DNA from 2 places in the Amycolatopsis cynarae genome. Region 1 is predicted to be linked to the other one. Evidence: riboswitches for the same ligand, from Rfam matches in the RefSeq annotation. Region 1 holds a riboswitch; the other holds the start of a gene.
What was found. Region 1 has a riboswitch for glycine ahead of gcvP (aminomethyl-transferring glycine dehydrogenase). Riboswitches for the same ligand answer to the same signal wherever they lie in the genome.
Positions count from the first base shown of each region.

Region 1 (8,619 bases):
AGGGTGCGGAGCGTGTGCACCCCGGTCAGGTCGGCCCCGGGCACCGGGAGCATCCGGGGCCGGGAACCGGTGGCCAGCAGGAGTTTGTCGAAACGATGCTCACCGCCGTGCCCGTCGAGGACCAGGCGGGCGCCCAGTTCGACGCGCGTGGCGACGGTGCCGAGGCGCAGGTCGATGTCGTGCTGCCGGTAGAAGTCCTCGTCCCGCACCCAGTCGGGCTCGTCGGTTTCGCCGAGCAGAAGCCCCTTCGACAGCGCGGGCAGCTCGTACGGCCGGTGCGACTCGCCGCCGAGCACCACGACCTCACCCGGGTAACCGCCTTCCCGTAGCGCAGCCGCTGCCGAGGCACCGCCGAGACCGGCGCCGATGATCACGATCCGCTGGGGTTGCGGCATGCCCTGTCTCCCTCCGCCAGTGACGTGGCTCACGGTACCGCCACGCGGCGATTTCCGCCGCTGGCGTCACGACAACAAGCGCCGCCCGTCGCATCGTCGTCCGCTCGACGCGAGAGGGAGGCGGCTCAGGGTGGCGATCCGGGACGAGTGGTCCATCACCTGCCGGGACGTGATCGGCAGACGGCAGGTGCTGACCGTGTTCATCGAGGGCGGGCAGGTGGTGCTCGTCCCGCCGCCGGGCGAGGCGACGGTACTCGCCCCGCTGGACGCGGGCCGCCTGCGCGCGGCGCTGCGCGACGCGTTGCTCAGCCTGGACCTCCCGCGCCACCGGCACCGCCGCTGAGCCCGGACGGCCCGGGCCGGCCGGGACTGCTCAGGCGAGGAAGGCGCGGAGCAGGGACTCCGTGCCCTCCAGGTGTTCGGCCATGGCCTGGCGGGCGGTCGCCGCCTCACCGGCGAGGATCGCCCGGACGATCGCGTCGTGCTGGACGTTGGAGTGCTCGAGGTTCGGCTCCAGCAGCGGGATCCGGTCGAGCAGCCGGTTCACCCGCATCCGCACGTCCGCCACCGCGGAGGTGAGCGAGCCGGATCCGGTCACCTCGGCGATCGCCAGGTGCAGGCGCGAGTCCCGGCGCCGGTAGTCGGCGAGATCGGCGGCGGAGGCCTCGGCCAGCGTCGCGGTCAGGTGTTCGCGCCCGGCCGCATCGAGCGGGCGGCTCGCGGCCAGTTCCGCGGCGCCGGTCTCCAGCACGTGCCGCAGGCTCAGGGTGTCCTCGAGTTCGGCCACGGTGAGCCGCAGGCTCTCCTCCTCCGGCGGCTCCGGCAGCGTCTCGTTGACGAAGGTGCCGCCGTAGCGGCCCCGCCGCGATTCGACGTACCCCGCGTCGGCGAGCGCCCTGATCGCTTCCCGCAGCGTGACCCGGCTGACGCCGAGCCTCTCGGCCAGTTCCCGTTCGGCGGGAAGCCGCTCACCCGCACCGACGACCCCGAGCCGGATGGCCTGCAGCAGGCGCTCGACCGTCTCCTCGAACGCGTTCCCGGCCCTCACCGGCCGGAACAACGCCTCCCCCGCGCCGCTTTCCATGTCAGCATTCGATCACGTTGACGGCGAGTCCGCCGCGCGCGGTCTCCTTGTACTTGACCTTCATGTCCGCGCCGGTCTCGCGCATGGTCTTGATCGCCTTGTCCAGGGTCACCACGTGGACGCCGTCGCCGCGCAGCGCCATGCGCGCCGCGTGGATCGCCTTCGCCGCGCCGACCGCGTTGCGTTCGATGCACGGGATCTGCACCAGCCCGCCGACCGGATCGCAGGTGAGCCCCAGATGGTGCTCGACCCCGATCTCCGCCGCGTTCTCCACCTGCGCGGGGGTGCCGCCCAGCACCTCGGTCAGCCCCGCCGCGGCCATCGCGCACGCGGAGCCCACTTCTCCCTGGCAGCCCACCTCCGCGCCCGAGATGGAGCCGGTCTGCTTGAGGATCGACCCGATCGCCCCGGCGGTGAGCAGGAAGGTGACCACCCCGTCGTCGTTCGACTCCCGGACGAAACGGCGGTAGTAGTGCAGCACCGCCGGGATGATCCCGGCGGCCCCGTTCGTCGGCGCCGTCACCACGCGGCCCCCGGAGGCGTTCTCCTCGTTGACCGCGAGCGCGTACAGGCTGACCCAGTCCATTGCGGACAGCGAGTCCTCGGTGCCCTCCTCGGCGAGCAACTTGGCGTGCAGGGCCTTCGCCCGCCGGGGTACCTTCAGCCCGCCGGGCAGCACGCCGTCGCGCGCGCAGCCCTCGCGCACGCAGCCGGCCATGACCTCCCAGATGTGCAGCAGGCCCTGCCTGATTTCGTCGCGGCTGCGCCAGGAAAGCTCGTTGCGCAGCATGATCTCGCTGATCGGCAGCCCGGTTTCGCGGCACAGCGTGAGCAGTTCGGCGCCGGTGGAGAAGGGGTGGGGCAGCTTCGTGTCGTCCTCGGCGATCCCGTGCTCGCCGCGGACGAAACCGCCGCCGACCGAGTAGTACGTGCGTTCGGCCAGCAGGTCCGGCCCGAACGCGCGGAAGACCATGCCGTTCGGGTGCTCCGGCAGGGACCGGCGCCGGTGCAGCACCAGATCGGTCCGCTCGTCGAAGGCGATCTCGGGGCCGCCGGGAAGGGGCAGCAGGCCGGTTTCCCTTATCCGCGAGACCTTTTCCGGCACCGAAGCGGTGTCCACGTCCTCGGGCCGCTCACCGGACAGTCCCAAAAGGACGGCCCGGTCGCTGCCGTGGCCGTGCCCGGTCGCCCCCAGCGAGCCGAACAGTTCGACCCGGACGCGGGTGGTGCGCCCGAGCAGTCCCTCTTCGGCCAGCGCCGCGACGAACAGGCAGGCCGCCCGCATCGGGCCGACGGTGTGCGAACTCGACGGCCCGATCCCGATCGAGAACAGGTCGAAGACGCTGATGGCCATTTCAGCCGCGGCGGTAGAACGGCATCGAAACCACCTCGACCGGTTCGATGCGGCCCCGGATGTCCACCGACAGGCCCGTCCCCGGCTCGCCGTAACCGGCGGGCACGTAGGCCATGGCGATCGGATGGCCCAGCGTCGGGGACAGCGCACCGCTGGTGATCTCCCCGATCTCGCGGTCCCCGTCCAGCACGCGGTAGCCGTGCCGGGGCGCCCGCCGCCCGCTGCCGCGCAGGCCCACCAGGATCTTCTCCGGTTCGGTCCGGCCCGCCAGCGCGTCCCTGCCGACGAAGTCACCGGGCTTGTCGAACTTCACCACGCGGCCGAGACCGGCGTCGAACGGCGACAGCTCGCGGTTCAGTTCGTTGCCGTACAAGGGCATTCCGGCTTCCAGCCGCAGCGTGTCCCGGCAGGCCAGCCCGGCGGGCAGCAGCCCGTGCGCCGCTCCGGCCTCGCTGAGGATCCGCCACAGGTCCGCGGCTTCGGCCGCGGGCACGTACAGTTCGAAGCCGTCCTCGCCGGTGTAACCGGTGCGCGCCAGCAGCACCTCGTGTTCCCGCACCCGGGCGGGCATGCTCGCGTAGTACTTCAGCTCCGCCAGATCGGCTCCGGTCACCGCGCCCACGATCGCCGCGGAGTGCGGGCCCTGCACCGCGACCAGCGCGGTTTCGGCCGAACGGTCGGTGACCTCGGCATCGAAGCCGGAGGCACGGGCGGTGAGCTCGGCGGCGACGGCGGGCGCGTTGCCGGCGTTGGCGACGACGAGGAACCTCTCCTCGGCCAGCCGGTACACCACGAGGTCGTCCAGCACGCCGCCGTCGGGCGCGCAGATCATCGTGTAGCGGGCGCGGCCGGGCTTGACCGCGGACAGCGCGCCGACCAGCGCGTAGTCCAGCGCCTGCGCCGCCTGCGGGCCGGTCAGCTCGATCTCGCCCATGTGCGAGAGGTCGAACAGGCCCGCGGCTTCACGCACGGCCCGGTGCTCGGCGAGCTCGCTCGAGTACCGGACCGGCATCTCCCAGCCCGCGAAGTCGGTGAACAGCGCGCCGAGTCCTTTGTGGACGCCATGGAGTGCGGTGTGCATCGGTCAGCTCCCGTAGGCTTCGATCGGCGGGCACGAGCAGACGAGGTTGCGGTCGCCGTAGGCGCCGTCGATGCGGCGGACCGGCGGCCAGTACTTCGCCTTGGGCGAGACTCCCTGCGGGTACACCGCCAGCTTCCGGTCGTAGGGCAGATCCCAGTCCGAGGTCAGCGTTTCCGCGGTGTGCGGGGCGTTGCGCAGCGGACTGCGCTCCACCGGCCAGCGGCCCTCGGCGATCTCCTCGATCTCGCGGCGGATGGCGATCATCGCGTCGCAGAACCGGTCGATCTCGGCCACGTCCTCGCTCTCGGTCGGCTCGACCATCAGCGTGCCCGCCACCGGGAAGGACATCGTCGGCGCGTGGAACCCGTAGTCCACAAGGCGCTTCGCGACGTCGTCCACGGTCACGCCGGTGCGCTTGGTGAGCGCGCGCAGGTCCAGGATGCACTCGTGGGCGACCAGGCCGTTGCGCCCGGTGTAGAGCACCGGGTAGTGCGGGGCCAGGCGTGCGGCCACGTAGTTCGCGGCCAGCACCGCGACCTTGGTGGCCGAAGTCAGCCCGGGGGCACCCATCATCCGCACGTAGGCCCACGAGATCGGCAGGATCGACGCGGAACCGTACGGTGCGGCCGAGATCGGGCCGACCCCGGTGGCCGGGCCCGCCGCCTCGTCCAGCGGGTGGTTCGGCAGGTACGGCGCGAGGTGCTCGCGCACCGCGACCGGCCCCACGCCCGGCCCGCCACCGCCGTGCGGGATGCAGAACGTCTTGTGCAGGTTCAGGTGCGACACGTCGCCGCCGAACTCGCCCGGCTTCGCCAGCCCGAGCAGCGCGTTGAGGTTGGCACCGTCCACATAGACCTGGCCGCCGCCCTCGTGCACGATCCGGGCGATCTCGTTGATGCCGTTCTCGTACACGCCGTGGGTGGACGGGTAGGTGACCATGATCGCGGCCAGGCTGTCGCGGTGGGCGTCCACTTTGGCCTGCAGATCGGCCAGGTCGACATCGCCGTCGTCGTTGCAGGCGACCACCACCACGCGCATCCCGGCCAGCGCCGCGGAGGCGGCGTTCGTGCCGTGCGCCGAGGACGGGATCAGGCAGACGGTGCGCCCGGCCTGCCCGTTGGCCCGGTGGTAGGCGCGGATCGCCAGCAGCCCGGCCAGTTCGCCCTGGCTTCCGGCGTTCGGCTGCAGCGAAACGCTGTGGTAGCCGGTGACCTCGGCCAGCCAGTCGCACAGCTGGCCGATCAGCTCGCGGTAGCCCGCGGCGTCCTCGGCCGGGGCGAACGGGTGCAGTCCGGCGAAGGCGGGCCAGGTGATCGGCTCCATCTCCGCGGTCGCGTTGAGCTTCATGGTGCACGAGCCGAGGGGGATCATGCCGCGGTCCAGTGCGTAGTCCTGATCGGACAGTCGCCGCAGGTAGCGCAGCATTGCGGTCTCGGAGCGGTGCGAGTGGAAGACCTCGTGAGTCAGGAACTCCGACCGGCGGGCCAGCCCGGCGGGCAGCGCCGGGGCGCCCGGCTCCGCGTGGGCCTCCAGGTCGAAGGCGAGCAGCACCCGGCGCAGTGCGTCCAGCGTGGTGACCTCGTCGCAGGCGATGCGGATGTGGTCCTCGTCGGCCAGGCCGAGGTTGATGCCGAAGCGGCGTGCGTCGCCGACCAGCCGGGCGGCACGGCCGGGCACCCGCACCAGCACCGTGTCGAAGAAGCTCTCGTGGACGACCTCGACCCCGCCGTCCCGCAGCGCGGCCGCCAGCCCGGAGGCGAGGGAGTGCACGCGGGCGGCGATGTCCCGCAGTCCGTCCGGGCCGTGGTAGACCGCGTACATCGCGGCCAGCACCGCGGGCAGCACCTGGGCGGTGCAGATGTTGGAGGTGGCCTTCTCGCGGCGGATGTGCTGCTCCCGGGTCTGCAGCGCCAGGCGGTAGGCCGGGGCGCCGTCGGCGTCCACCGAGACCCCGACGAGACGGCCGGGCATCGACCGCTGAAGGCCGGACCGCACGGCCAGGTACCCGGCGTGCGGGCCGCCGTAGCCGAGCGGCACCCCGAAGCGCTGCGTGGTCCCGGCCGCGATGTCGGCGCCGAACTCGCCCGGCGCCTCGATCAGGGTGAGGGCCAGCAGGTCTGCGGCGACGGTGTAGAGCGCGCCCGCCTCCCTGGCCACGGTCCCGATCGCCTCGTAGAAACCCTTGCCGCGCAGGACACCGGAGGCCCCGGGGTACTGCACGACCACGCCGAAGAACTCCTCGGGCAGGCCGGTGGCCAGATCGCGTACCACCACCTCGATGCCGACCGCCTCGGCACGGGTGCGCACCACCGCGATGGTCTGCGGCAGGCATTCGGCGTCCAGCACCACCCGCTGCGACTTGGCCTTGGAGGCGCGCCGCATCAGCATCACGGCCTCGGCCACCGCGGTGGACTCGTCCAGCAGCGACGCGTTCGCGGTGTCCAGGCCGGTCAGGTCGGACACCATGGTCTGGAAGTTGAGCAGTGCTTCGAGCCTGCCCTGCGAGATCTCGGGCTGGTAGGGCGTGTAGGCGGTGTACCAGGCGGGGCTTTCCAGCACGTTGCGGCGGATCACCGCGGGGGTGACCGTGTCGTGGAAACCCAGCCCGATCATCTGCGTCATCGGCCGGTTCTTGGCCGCGAGCGCCCGCAGCTCGGCGAGTGCGTCCTGCTCGGAGGCCGCCACGGGCAGGTCGAGTTCGCGGGGGTTGCGGATGGCCGTGGGCACGGCCGCCTCCACGAGCGCGTCGAGGCTCGAGTACCCGCACTCGGCGAGCATCTTGGCCTGCTCGTGCCCGGACGGTCCGATATGGCGGTCGGCGAACAACACGGGAGCTCCTCACTACCGGACGCGGACTCGCTCGCCCGCGGCTGGGAACTCCCCCTCTGTCATCGGCACCTGAGAGTTTCACCGCTCGCGCGGCTTTCACCTTGGGTGAGGCGCACCGGCTGCGCCTGCTTTCCAGAGTGGCCTGGCCCGAGCGGTAACTGGTACCTGAGAGATTGGCGGGGAAGTTGCTCCTTCGGTGCCCCGTGTGGCGACGGGGGCTCTCCCGCTCAGGCTCATGTCGGCCGTGTTCAGTTGTCTGGTTTCACTCTACAGCGCCCTTACAGCGGGGTAACGTACGCGCCGCTGATCCCACCGTCCACCAGGAACTGCGACGCCGTGATGAACGACGCATCATCGCTGGCGAGGAAGGCCACCGCGGCGGCGATCTCCTCCGGCTCGGCGAACCGGCCCAGCGGCACGTGCACCAGCCTGCGGGCGGCCCGTTCCGGGTCCTTGGCGAACAGCTCCCGCAGCAGCGGCGTGTTGACCGGTCCCGGGCACAGCGCGTTCACCCGGATGCCCTCCCGCGCGAACTGCACGCCCAGTTCACGGGTCATGGCCAGCACCCCGCCCTTCGACGCGGTGTAGGAGATCTGCGAGGTCGCCGCGCCCATCACCGCCACGAAGGAAGCGGTGTTGACGATGGAACCCTTGCCCTGGCGCTGCATGTGGGGGATCGCGTACCGGCAGCACAGGTAGACCGAGGTGAGGTTGACCTGCTGCACCTTCTGCCAGGCCTCGATGCCGGTGGTGAGGATCGAGTCGTCCTCGGGCGGGGAGATCCCGGCGTTGTTGAACGCCACGTCCAGCGAGCCGAACCGCGCCACGGTGGTGTCGAACAGCGCCTGGACCTGCGCCTCGCTCGTCACGTCCGTGGCGATGAACTCGCCGTCCACCTCGTCGGCGGCGGCCTTGCCCGCGACCGCGTCGACGTCGGCGATCACCACCTTGGCGCCCTCGCCCGCCAGCCGCCGGGCCGTGGCCAGGCCGATGCCGCTGCCCCCGCCGGTGATCACCGCGACGCGGCCGTCGAAACGCTGCATGGACCTCATACCTCCGTGCTCAGGAAGACGTTCTTGGTCTCGGTGAAGGACTCGGCCGCCGCCGGGCCGAGCTCCCGGCCGAGGCCGGACTGCTTGAACCCGCCGAACGGCGTCCAGTACCGCACCGAAGAATGCGAGTTGACCGACAGGTTGCCCGCCTCGACCCCCCGCGAGACCCGCAACGCCCGGCCCACGTCCGAGGTCCAGATCGACCCGGACAGCCCGTAGGCGGTGTCGTTGGCCAGCCGGATCGCGTCCGCCTCGCCGTCGAACGGCACCACCGCCACCACCGGGCCGAAGATCTCGTCGGTGACCAGCGGATCGGTCGGGGACTCCGGCAGCACCACGGTGGGCGGGAACCAGAAACCGGGACCGTCCGGGGCGCTCCCCCGGAAGGCGACCCTCGTGCCGTCCGTGACGTAGGAGGCCACCTTCGCCCGGTGCGCCGCGGAGATCAGCGGGCCCATCTCGGTGCGCTCGTCGGCCGGGTCGCCGACCACCACCCCGCGCACCGCCGGTTCCAGCAGCTCCAGGAACCGGTCGTAAACCGGCCGTTCCACCAGGATGCGGGACCGGGCGCAGCAGTCCTGGCCCGCGTTGTCGAACACGCCGTAGGGCGCGGTCGCCGCGGCCCTCTCCAGGTCCGCGTCGGCGAAGACGATGTTCGCGCTCTTGCCGCCGAGTTCGAGGGTGACCCGCTTCACCTGCTCCGCGCAGCCCGCCATGATCCGCTTGCCCACCGCGGTGGAGCCGGTGAACACGACCTTGCGCACCGCGGGATGGGTCACGAACCGCTGCCCCACCACGGGCCCCGCCCCCGGCAGCACCTGGAA
Region 1 covers NZ_CP113836.1:928,737-937,355, reverse strand. The annotation lists gene ORV05_RS04505 (NAD(P)/FAD-dependent oxidoreductase) at 1-395, opposite strand, end outside; gene ORV05_RS04500 (hypothetical protein) at 526-738, shown strand; gene ORV05_RS04495 (FadR/GntR family transcriptional regulator) at 769-1,479, opposite strand; gene ORV05_RS04490 (L-serine ammonia-lyase) at 1,481-2,833, opposite strand; gene gcvT (glycine cleavage system aminomethyltransferase GcvT) at 2,835-3,914, opposite strand; gene gcvP (aminomethyl-transferring glycine dehydrogenase) at 3,918-6,692, opposite strand; glycine riboswitch at 6,793-6,884, opposite strand; glycine riboswitch at 6,886-6,979, opposite strand; gene ORV05_RS04475 (3-oxoacyl-ACP reductase) at 7,022-7,786, opposite strand; gene ORV05_RS04470 (aldehyde dehydrogenase family protein) at 7,792-8,619, opposite strand, start outside.

Region 2 (8,619 bases), 3.3 Mb from region 1:
TCCACAGTGGACCGCCGCGTAGGGTTGGCCCCTCCACTGGGCGGGTGAATCTCCTCGGGCGGGCTAACGTTGCCGGTTCCGCCGCCGACGTTGGCGGTGTACCTGCCCGGTGAGCCAATCCTGTCCCTCTTTCCCTTCAGAGAGCGATGAACACCGAAAGCACAAACGGAACCCAGTCCCCGGAAAACGCCGAACCGCCGACCACCCCCTGCACCGTGGTGTGGAGCCAGGGGCGCCCGTACGTCCTCGAACCGGGCGACGGCAACCCCCGCTGGGTCGGCACCGACAACCGTGGCCGCCCGCTCAAGCTGACCGGCGCCGACCTGCGCCGTCGCGGCTGGAGCCTTCACCGGGCGAGCTAGGGTGACGGGGTGATCGAGCCCCGCCCGGACAGGGCGCCCGAGGACACCACCCGCGCCCGCGGTCAGGGCACGGAGACCGGGCGCCCCGTCGACAGCAGTCCCGCCGGTGCCCTTGCCTCTGCACCGGACGGCCCGGTGGCCGGACCGGAGCAGCCCCCGCTGCTCCGGCAGGCACTCACCGTGCCCAATCTCCTGTCCCTGCTCCGCCTGGCCGGGGTGCCGGTCTTCCTGTGGCTGCTGCTGGGCCCGAAGGCCGACGGCTGGGCGCTGGCGCTGCTGGTGTTCAGCGCGCTGACCGACTGGCTCGACGGCAAACTCGCCCGATGGCTCGACCAGACGAGCAGGCTCGGCCAGCTGCTCGACCCCGCCGCCGACCGGCTCTACATCGTCGCGACCCTGGCCGCGTTCCTCCTCCGGGGCATCCTGCCCTGGTGGGTGGTGGCCGCGCTGGTGGTGCGCGAGCTGGTCGTCGGCGTGGCGATCCTGGTGTTGCGGCGCAACGGATTCGCCCCGCCCGAGGTGACCTACATCGGCAAGGGGGCGACCTTCGTGCTGATGTACGCCTTCCCGTTCCTGCTGCTGACCCAGGGCGCCGCGGCCGATTCCACGGTGGCCGCGATCGCCCGCCCGATCGCCTACGCCTTCATGACCTGGGGCGGTGTGCTGTACCTGTGGTCCGGGGCGTTGTACGTCCTGCAGACCGTCCGGGCCATCCGGGGTGCCGCCCGGACCGGCCGGATGTAAGACTTCCGCCGGAAGGTCCGCGCCGCCAGGCGGCGGACCGGCGAAGAAAGGGGACGGCGGGTGTCCGCACCAGAAGAATTGCGCTACACCGAAGAGCACGAGTGGGTGGCCACCGGCTCCGGTGACTCGGTCCGGGTCGGCATCACCGAGTACGCGCAGGACCAGCTCGGCGACGTGGTCTTCGTCGAGCTGCCCGAGGTGGGCAAGCAGCTGTCGGCGGGCGACGTGTTCGGCGAGGTCGAGTCGACCAAGAGCGTGTCCGAACTGTTCGCTCCGGTGGACGGCGAGGTGGTGGCCGTCAACGGCGCCGTGGTCGACTCCCCGGAGCTGATCAACAGCGATCCCTACGGCGAGGGCTGGCTCATCGAGATCAGGGCCGGGGACCCGTCGGCGGTGGAGGCGCTGCTCGATTCGGAGGCCTACCAGGCCCTGACGGCGGGCTGAGCCGGGCCGATCCGGGCTGATCCGGGCCGGGCGCGCGGGGGCCGGGAGGGAGCCCCGGCAGCCCCTTCGCGATCAGGCACGGTACGTTGACAGCACACGTTGCTAGGCAAAACACTTCAGTGGTGAGGAGAGCTCAGGTGAGCACGAACGACGGGCCCGGCGTTCCCCCGGAGCAGTCTCCGGAGCGGACTTCGATCTTCCGGGCCGACTTCCTGGCGGACGCGGAGGCGCAGGAGTCGGCGGCGCCGGAGCCCTCGGTCGCCGGTGTCGACGCGCTTCCGGCAGGCTCGGCCCTGCTGGTCGTCAAGCGCGGCCCGAACGCGGGGTCCCGGTTCCTGCTGGACCGGGACACCACCAGCGCGGGCAGGCACCCGGACAGCGACATCTTCCTCGACGACGTCACGGTTTCCCGGCGGCACGCGGAGTTCCGGCGGGAGGGCGGCGAATTCGTCGTCATCGACGTGGGCAGCCTCAACGGCACCTACGTCAACCGCGAGCCGGTGGACCAGGCCGTGCTCGCCGGCGGTGACGAGGTCCAGATCGGCAAGTTCCGCCTGGTCTTCCTGACCGGCCCGGGGCACGGGGGTCAGGGGGCACAGTGACGGCTGCGGGGCGGCCACAGCGCGATGCGTTGAGCATCGGGGCCGTGCTGGCGCAGCTTCGCGCCGACTTCCCCGATGTGACCATCTCCAAGATCCGGTTCCTCGAGTCGGAAGGCCTGGTCCAGCCCGGCCGGACTCCCTCGGGCTACCGGCAGTTCGCCCCGGCGGACGTGGAGCGCCTGCGGTTCGTGCTGGCCGCCCAGCGGGATCACTACCTGCCCCTGAAAGTGATCAAGGAACAGCTCGACGCCGCCGACCGCGGTGCCGGTGGCGTCGATCCCGGCGTGGGCAGGCTGCCCCGCAAGCTCGTGCCGCTCCCGGCGGGCGACGGTGAAACCCCGGGCGAAGGCCTGCCCGGTGCGGAGGATTTCGCACCGGGCAGACAGGTCCGCCTGACCCAGGAGGAACTGCTCGCCGAGGCGGGCATCGACGTGCGCACCCTGGCCGAACTCGAGCAGTACGGCCTACTTCGTCCCGGGGCCGCCGGGTTCTACGATCCGGATTCCGTCCAGATCGCCCGGACGATCCGCGCGATGACCGAGTTCGGCATCGAGCCGCGGCATCTGCGTGCCTTCCGCGCGTCGGCGGACCGGGAAGTGGGTCTGCTGGAGCAGATCGTCGCCCCGGTCTATCGTCATCGGGACGCCGACGCGAAGGCCCGCGCGGACGAAATGGTGCGGGAGCTGGCCGCGCTGTCGGTCACCCTGCACACTTTGCTGGTCAAGGCCGGTATCCGAGGTGTGACCGGCGGCTGACGACTGGTCACGCCGGATGCGCCTGGTCGGTAATGACACAGTTTCGACACTCTTGCGCGCGCCCGACATGCCGTACGGTTGGTTATGGGTTGCCGGAAACCGGATATGCGGACTCAGCACAAGGACAATTGCGAGCACAGCGCCCAGATGACGGGTAGCGTCGACCTTGTCGATGCGGGATCCTCGAAACAGCGCTGCAGCCCGCGCACAGGAGAGGGAGGCGAAGCCCGATGAGCGAGATGCGCGTCGTCGGCGTGCGGGTCGAATTGCCCGCGAATCAGCCGATCTTGTTGCTGCGGGAGACGGAGGGCGAGCGGTACCTCCCGATCTGGATCGGATCCGTGGAAGCCACGGCCATAGCCCTGGAGCAGCAGGGTGTCCGTCCCGCCCGCCCGTTGACGCACGACCTGCTCAAGGAGGTCATCGGGGCACTCGGCCGCGAACTCGAGCAGGTGGTGATCACTGATCTGCGCGAGGGCACCTTCTTCGCCGAACTCGTCTTCGACGGAGACGTCCGGGTTTCGGCCCGGCCGAGCGACTCGGTCGCCCTGGCGCTGCGCGTCGGCGTGCCGATCCACGCGGTCGATTCCGTGCTCGAGGAGGCCGGGCTGATCATCCCGGACGAGCAGGAGGACGAGGTCGAGAAGTTCCGCGAGTTCCTCGACTCGGTGTCGCCGGAGGACTTCCGCGGCGCCGACACCTGAGCACGGCCGGGTTCCGTCTCCCCGTGTCGCGAGCGCGGCACCCAAGCGCGGCACCCCGGGTTCGGAGCCGGTTCGGTCGGAACCGGCTCCGGCGTCAGCTAATGGGCCTGATCCGGCGTCGCCGCACCGGCGGGCCGGGTCGCCCGCTCGAACAGATCGGCCAGTTCGTCGCCGTAGGCCTCGAGGTCGGTCGCCGGGTCGGCCGCCAGTGCCGCCGCCGCACCGTCCACGGAGTGTGCGATCGTCCTCGCCATCACCGCGGGCGCGAACTCCCCGAACTCTCCTTCCTGCTGCCCCTGGCGCAGTTGGCGTTCCAGGCGCCCGTAGCGCATCTCCGCCTGCAGCGCGTCCATGATCGGATCCTGTCCGGCGTTGCGCCGCACCTCGTCCAGTGCCCGGACGGCGTCCGGGTGTGCGCGCACGAAGTCCGTCTCCGCGCGCAGGTGTGCGCGCAGCAGTGCGGTGCGGCCGGTGGCCTGCCCGGCGCGTTCCAGCACGAACTGCTCCTTGGCGTGGAGCAGGATGCCGAGGACGGCGTTCATCAGATCGGCCTTGGTGCCGAAGTGGTAGCTGATCATGCGGGTGCTGCTCAGCCCGGCACGGGCACGGATGCTCTCGAAGGTGGTGGCGGAGTAGCCGTGCTCGGCGAGCACGTCGATGGTGGCGGTGAGGATCTGGGCCCGCCGTGCCGCCTCGGTCACGCTCAGCCCGATCTCGGGCTGCATCTCGGCCGTTATCTGCATGAGTAAATATTAACATGGACAGGTAAAAACTGCACCTCGGGCGGAAGGCTCATGAACCGGTCGAGGTCTGCCGCGCGTCGCGTTGACCAGCGGGGCCCCCACGCTTACCGTCGAAGGCGGGAAATCGTTCCAGGTGTGATTCGTCCGGCTCGGCGCAACCTGATCGGTTTCGCCGTGCGGGGTTCCGCTCCGGTGCCCTGGTTGTTGTTTCGACCGGCCTGCCAGCCGGGCGAGGGGAGGCTTGCGTGGTCGACGAAAGGCCGGTCAAGGCGGTCGACGGGGAGCAGGGTGAACTCTTCCCTGATGCGTCCCTGCCCGACGAGCTGGTCGGATACCGGGGGCCCGCGGCCTGCCAGATCGCCGGGATCACCTACCGGCAGCTCGACTACTGGGCCCGCACGCAACTGGTCGCCCCGAGCATCCGCACCGCGCACGGGTCCGGCTCGCAGCGCCTCTACTCCTTCAAGGACATCCTCGCGCTGAAGATCGTCAAGAGGTTACTGGACACCGGGGTCTCGCTGCAGAACATCAGGGTGGCCGTCGATCATCTGCGTGCCCGCGGGATGAACGATCTCGCCAAGGTGACGCTGGTGTCCGACGGCACCACCGTCTACGAGTGCACCTCGGCCGAGGAGATCGTCGATCTCCTGCAGGGCGGCCAGGGTGTCTTCGGCATCGCGGTCAAGGTGCCGATGGCGGAGATCAGCGGCACCATCCACGAGTTCCCCGCCGAACGGGCCGACGGTGGCCAGGTCGAATCCGTGGTGTCGGACGAGTTGAGCCAGCGGCGCAATGCCCGGCGTACGGGCTGAATCGCGCTGACGGTAGGGTGAATCCCGCAGTCGCCGAAGCTGCGCGGGAGAGACCGGCCCCCACCCCGGGCCGGCGCCGAAGGAGCAACTCTTCCCCGGAACCTCACAGGCACCCGGACCGCGCGGACGAGACGCCTCTGGAAAGTGGGTCCCGGCCAGAACCCGGCGTGGTGACCCCGCCGACGGTGCAAGCCCGACAAAACACCCGGGTGAACCTCTCAGGCGCCCTTTGAGGGTCGGACAGAGTGGGGAGGCCCCGGACACGCTCACGTGTCCGGGGCCGCTGCCGTTACCGGGCCAGGTGGAATCGAAAGCGCTCTCATCCCCGGTCGGCTTGCGCGTTGCGGTGAGGGGACCCGCTCACCGCACTTGCGGCAGGGGGCCGCGGACGGGGGAGTACCTTCGGCGGCCGCGCGCGGTGAGTGGCAGGATCGGGGGCGGATCGTTCAAGACCGCGACGACGTAAGGAACGCATTCGCATGGCTGTAGTTCCCGACCTCGAACTGAACAACGGCGTCACGATCCCGCAGCTCGGTTTCGGCGTGTTCCAGGTCCCCGCCGAGGACACCGCGGAAGTGGTCCGGACCGCGCTGCGGACCGGCTACCGCAGCATCGACACCGCGGCGGCCTACCGGAACGAAACCGGTGTGGGCGCCGCGATCCGGGAGTGCGGCCTGCCCCGGGGGGAACTGTTCGTCACCACGAAGCTGTGGAACTCCGACCAGGGCTACGACTCGGCGCTGCGGGCCTTCGACGCCGGCATGGAGCGGCTCGGGCTGGACTACCTCGATCTGTACCTGATCCACTGGCCGCTGCCCGCACGTGACACCTACGTCGAGACGTGGCGGGCTTTCGGGAAACTCCTCTCCGAGGGCCGTGTCCGCGCCATCGGGGTGTCGAACTTCCAGGTCCCCCACCTGAACCGGCTCATCGACGAGACCGGTGTGGTCCCCGCGGTCAACCAGGTCGAGCTGCACCCGAACCTGGCACAGGCCGAGTTGCGCGCCTTCCACGCCGACCACGGCATCGTCACCGAGGCCTGGAGCCCCCTCGCGCAGGGCGCGCTGCTCTCGGACGAGACGATCACCGGGCTGGCCTCCCGCCACGGCAGGAGCCCGGCGCAGATCGTGCTCCGCTGGCATCTGCAGCTGGGCAACGTGGTGATCCCCAAATCGGTCACGCCGTCCCGGATCGCCGAGAACTTCGCCCTGTTCGACTTCGCACTGACGGACGAGGACATGGCGGCCATCGGCAAGCTGGACACCGGTGCCCGCATCGGCCCCGACCCGGACACCTTCAACCTCGCCTGAGCCGGCCGGAGCGGGCGGCCGGCGCCGTTTCGTATCCGCGCTCAGCCTGCGGGCTTGGCGAACGCGGACTGCTGGGCCGGTTCCCGGAGGAAGTCGCGGAACACCTGCGCGGCGCGGGCCTGCACCTCGTCCACGGTGGCTCCGGCCAGGCCGAGGAACGGGTAGTCGGCCGAACTGGCCGAAGCGATCGATTCGGCGGGTGAGCCGATCATGCCGGGCTTGGTGGTCTGCAGCTGGGCGATCCAGTACGAGTTCTCCGGAACCCAGGCCGCGGGCAACCCGCCGATCGAGTCGAGGCTCGCCTTGCCGGTCAGGGCGTCGAGCACGCGATCCGAAGGCGCGGCCTGCACGTCGATGTGGACGCAGTGCGAGTGCACGACGGTCTTGGCGTCGTTCCACTTCGCCGCGGCTTCGGTCACCGCCCGCTGGATGCTGGGGGTGACCAGCACCCGCATCGACGAGTCGCCGTCCGTGCAGGAGTTCGCCTGCGCCTCGGCACGGCTGTTGAGCACGCTGTTGGCCCAGCCCCAGCCGAGCAGGCCGACCACGATCAGCACGATGAACCCGCCCAGCACGATGGGCCAGGCGGCGATGCGGCGGCGGCCCGCGGCCTTGCCGACCGCGCGGTGGGTGCCGGTGAGGGTGGCCGACGAGTCTTCGGCGGGTTTGTCGACAACCCGGTGACTTCCGGTCGTGGTGCTGCGCTCGTCGGCCTGGCGGACGGGGCGGTGGCTGCCGGTGGAGGTGCGGCCGTCCGGAAGATCGGTGCGGGAGCGTTCGACGGGCGGTTCGGCGGCGCGGAAGCTGCCGGTGGTGGTGCTGCGCCCGGCGGCGGGCGGTTCGGCGGCGCGGAAGCTGCCGGTGGTGGTGCTGCGCCCGGCGACGGGCGGTTCGGCGGCGCGGAAGCTGCCGGTGGTGGTGCTGCGCCCGGCGGCGGGCGGTTCGGCGGCGCGGAAGCTGCCGGTGGTCGTGCCGCGCCCGGGCGGGGGAGCCGCGGGCCGGTCCGGTACGGCGGCGGGCCGACCGGAGGTGGGATCGGGGGTGCGAGGACCTCCGGGGGTGGCGCGCCGGTCCTCGAACGGGGGAGGAGGCGGGACGGGATAGCCGCCGGTGGGCGAGCGCCGGTCGTCGAAGGGTGGGCGATCGGGGTCGCCGCCGACGGGAGGCCGGGGGCCTTCGACCGGCCTCGACGCGGCAGGCCGGACGGCAGGCGGAAGCGGAGGTGCGCTCACGGGAGGCCTGCTGGGCGAACCAGGCCGGCCGTGATCGCGGGGCCCTGGGCGAGACGTTTGCGGCCTGTTCACCGGGCGGTGGGGCTCGAACGGTCTCTCAGGGCGGGCAGGAGCGGGATCCTCTTCGTCCCGGCTGTGACGCCCCATGGGGTGTCCCTTCGACTCTGCGTGTGCACTATCTCGGCGGCATCACCCTAACAGGGGTAAGCCGTTAGGGAAACGTGATGTTTTATCGAACTTCCCGAAACTTACGGTCACCGGCAAGAGGATCAAGAAAAGTCAACCGCCGAGTGTCGGAAGATCATGGCACCTCGCGATCAGTTCGTGGCGCAGGGGTGCGGCGCGGCGGGCGAACTCGGCCTGCTGCCGTGCGTACTCCGCCCGTCCCGACGGTGTTTCGACCGGAATCGGCGCATAACCGAAGGGGCGGAGATCGTAGGGACTGGCGCGCATATCCAGTTCACGGATCTCCACAGCCAGTTCGAAACAATCGGCCACGAGTTCCGCGGGGACGAACGGTGACAAGCGGAATGCGGCCTTGTAGAGGTCCATGTTCGCGTGCAGGCATCCCGGCTGTTCCAGTTCCGGCTGAGTGGCCCGAGTGGGCTTCGGATCGTTGAGCGGCCGCGCGGGCGGGGTGAAGAAGCGGAAGGCGTCGTAATGCCCGCAGCGCAGGGGAAGCGACTCGACCACCGCGTCCGTCCCCGCAGGCCCCAGGCGCAGCGGCACCTGGTTGTGCCGCACCTGATCCGCGTCCTGCCGGTACACCATGGCCCACTCGTGCAGCCCGAAACAGTTCAGCCTCGGCGCGCGGGCGGCCGTCGCGGTGAGCAGGGTCAGCAACTGCCGTGCCGTCTCCACGCGCTTTCCGTCGAAGGCGGCGAGGTCGAGCGCCACCCCGCCCGGCACCT
Region 2 covers NZ_CP113836.1:4,256,744-4,265,362, reverse strand. The annotation lists gene ORV05_RS20375 (hypothetical protein) at 147-362, shown strand; gene ORV05_RS20370 (CDP-alcohol phosphatidyltransferase family protein) at 498-1,106, shown strand; gene gcvH (glycine cleavage system protein GcvH) at 1,167-1,550, shown strand; gene garA (glycogen accumulation regulator GarA) at 1,688-2,152, shown strand; gene ftsR (transcriptional regulator FtsR) at 2,149-2,907, shown strand; gene ORV05_RS20350 (bifunctional nuclease family protein) at 3,138-3,611, shown strand; gene ORV05_RS20345 (TetR/AcrR family transcriptional regulator) at 3,710-4,354, opposite strand; gene ORV05_RS20340 (MerR family transcriptional regulator) at 4,600-5,166, shown strand; glycine riboswitch at 5,201-5,297, shown strand; gene ORV05_RS20335 (aldo/keto reductase) at 5,646-6,476, shown strand; gene ORV05_RS20330 (substrate-binding domain-containing protein) at 6,518-7,708, opposite strand; gene ORV05_RS20325 (3-methyladenine DNA glycosylase) at 7,988-8,619, opposite strand, start outside.
Region 2: it holds a riboswitch for glycine, as region 1 does, so the genes downstream of both, ORV05_RS20335 (aldo/keto reductase) here and gcvP (aminomethyl-transferring glycine dehydrogenase) in region 1, are expected to answer to the same signal.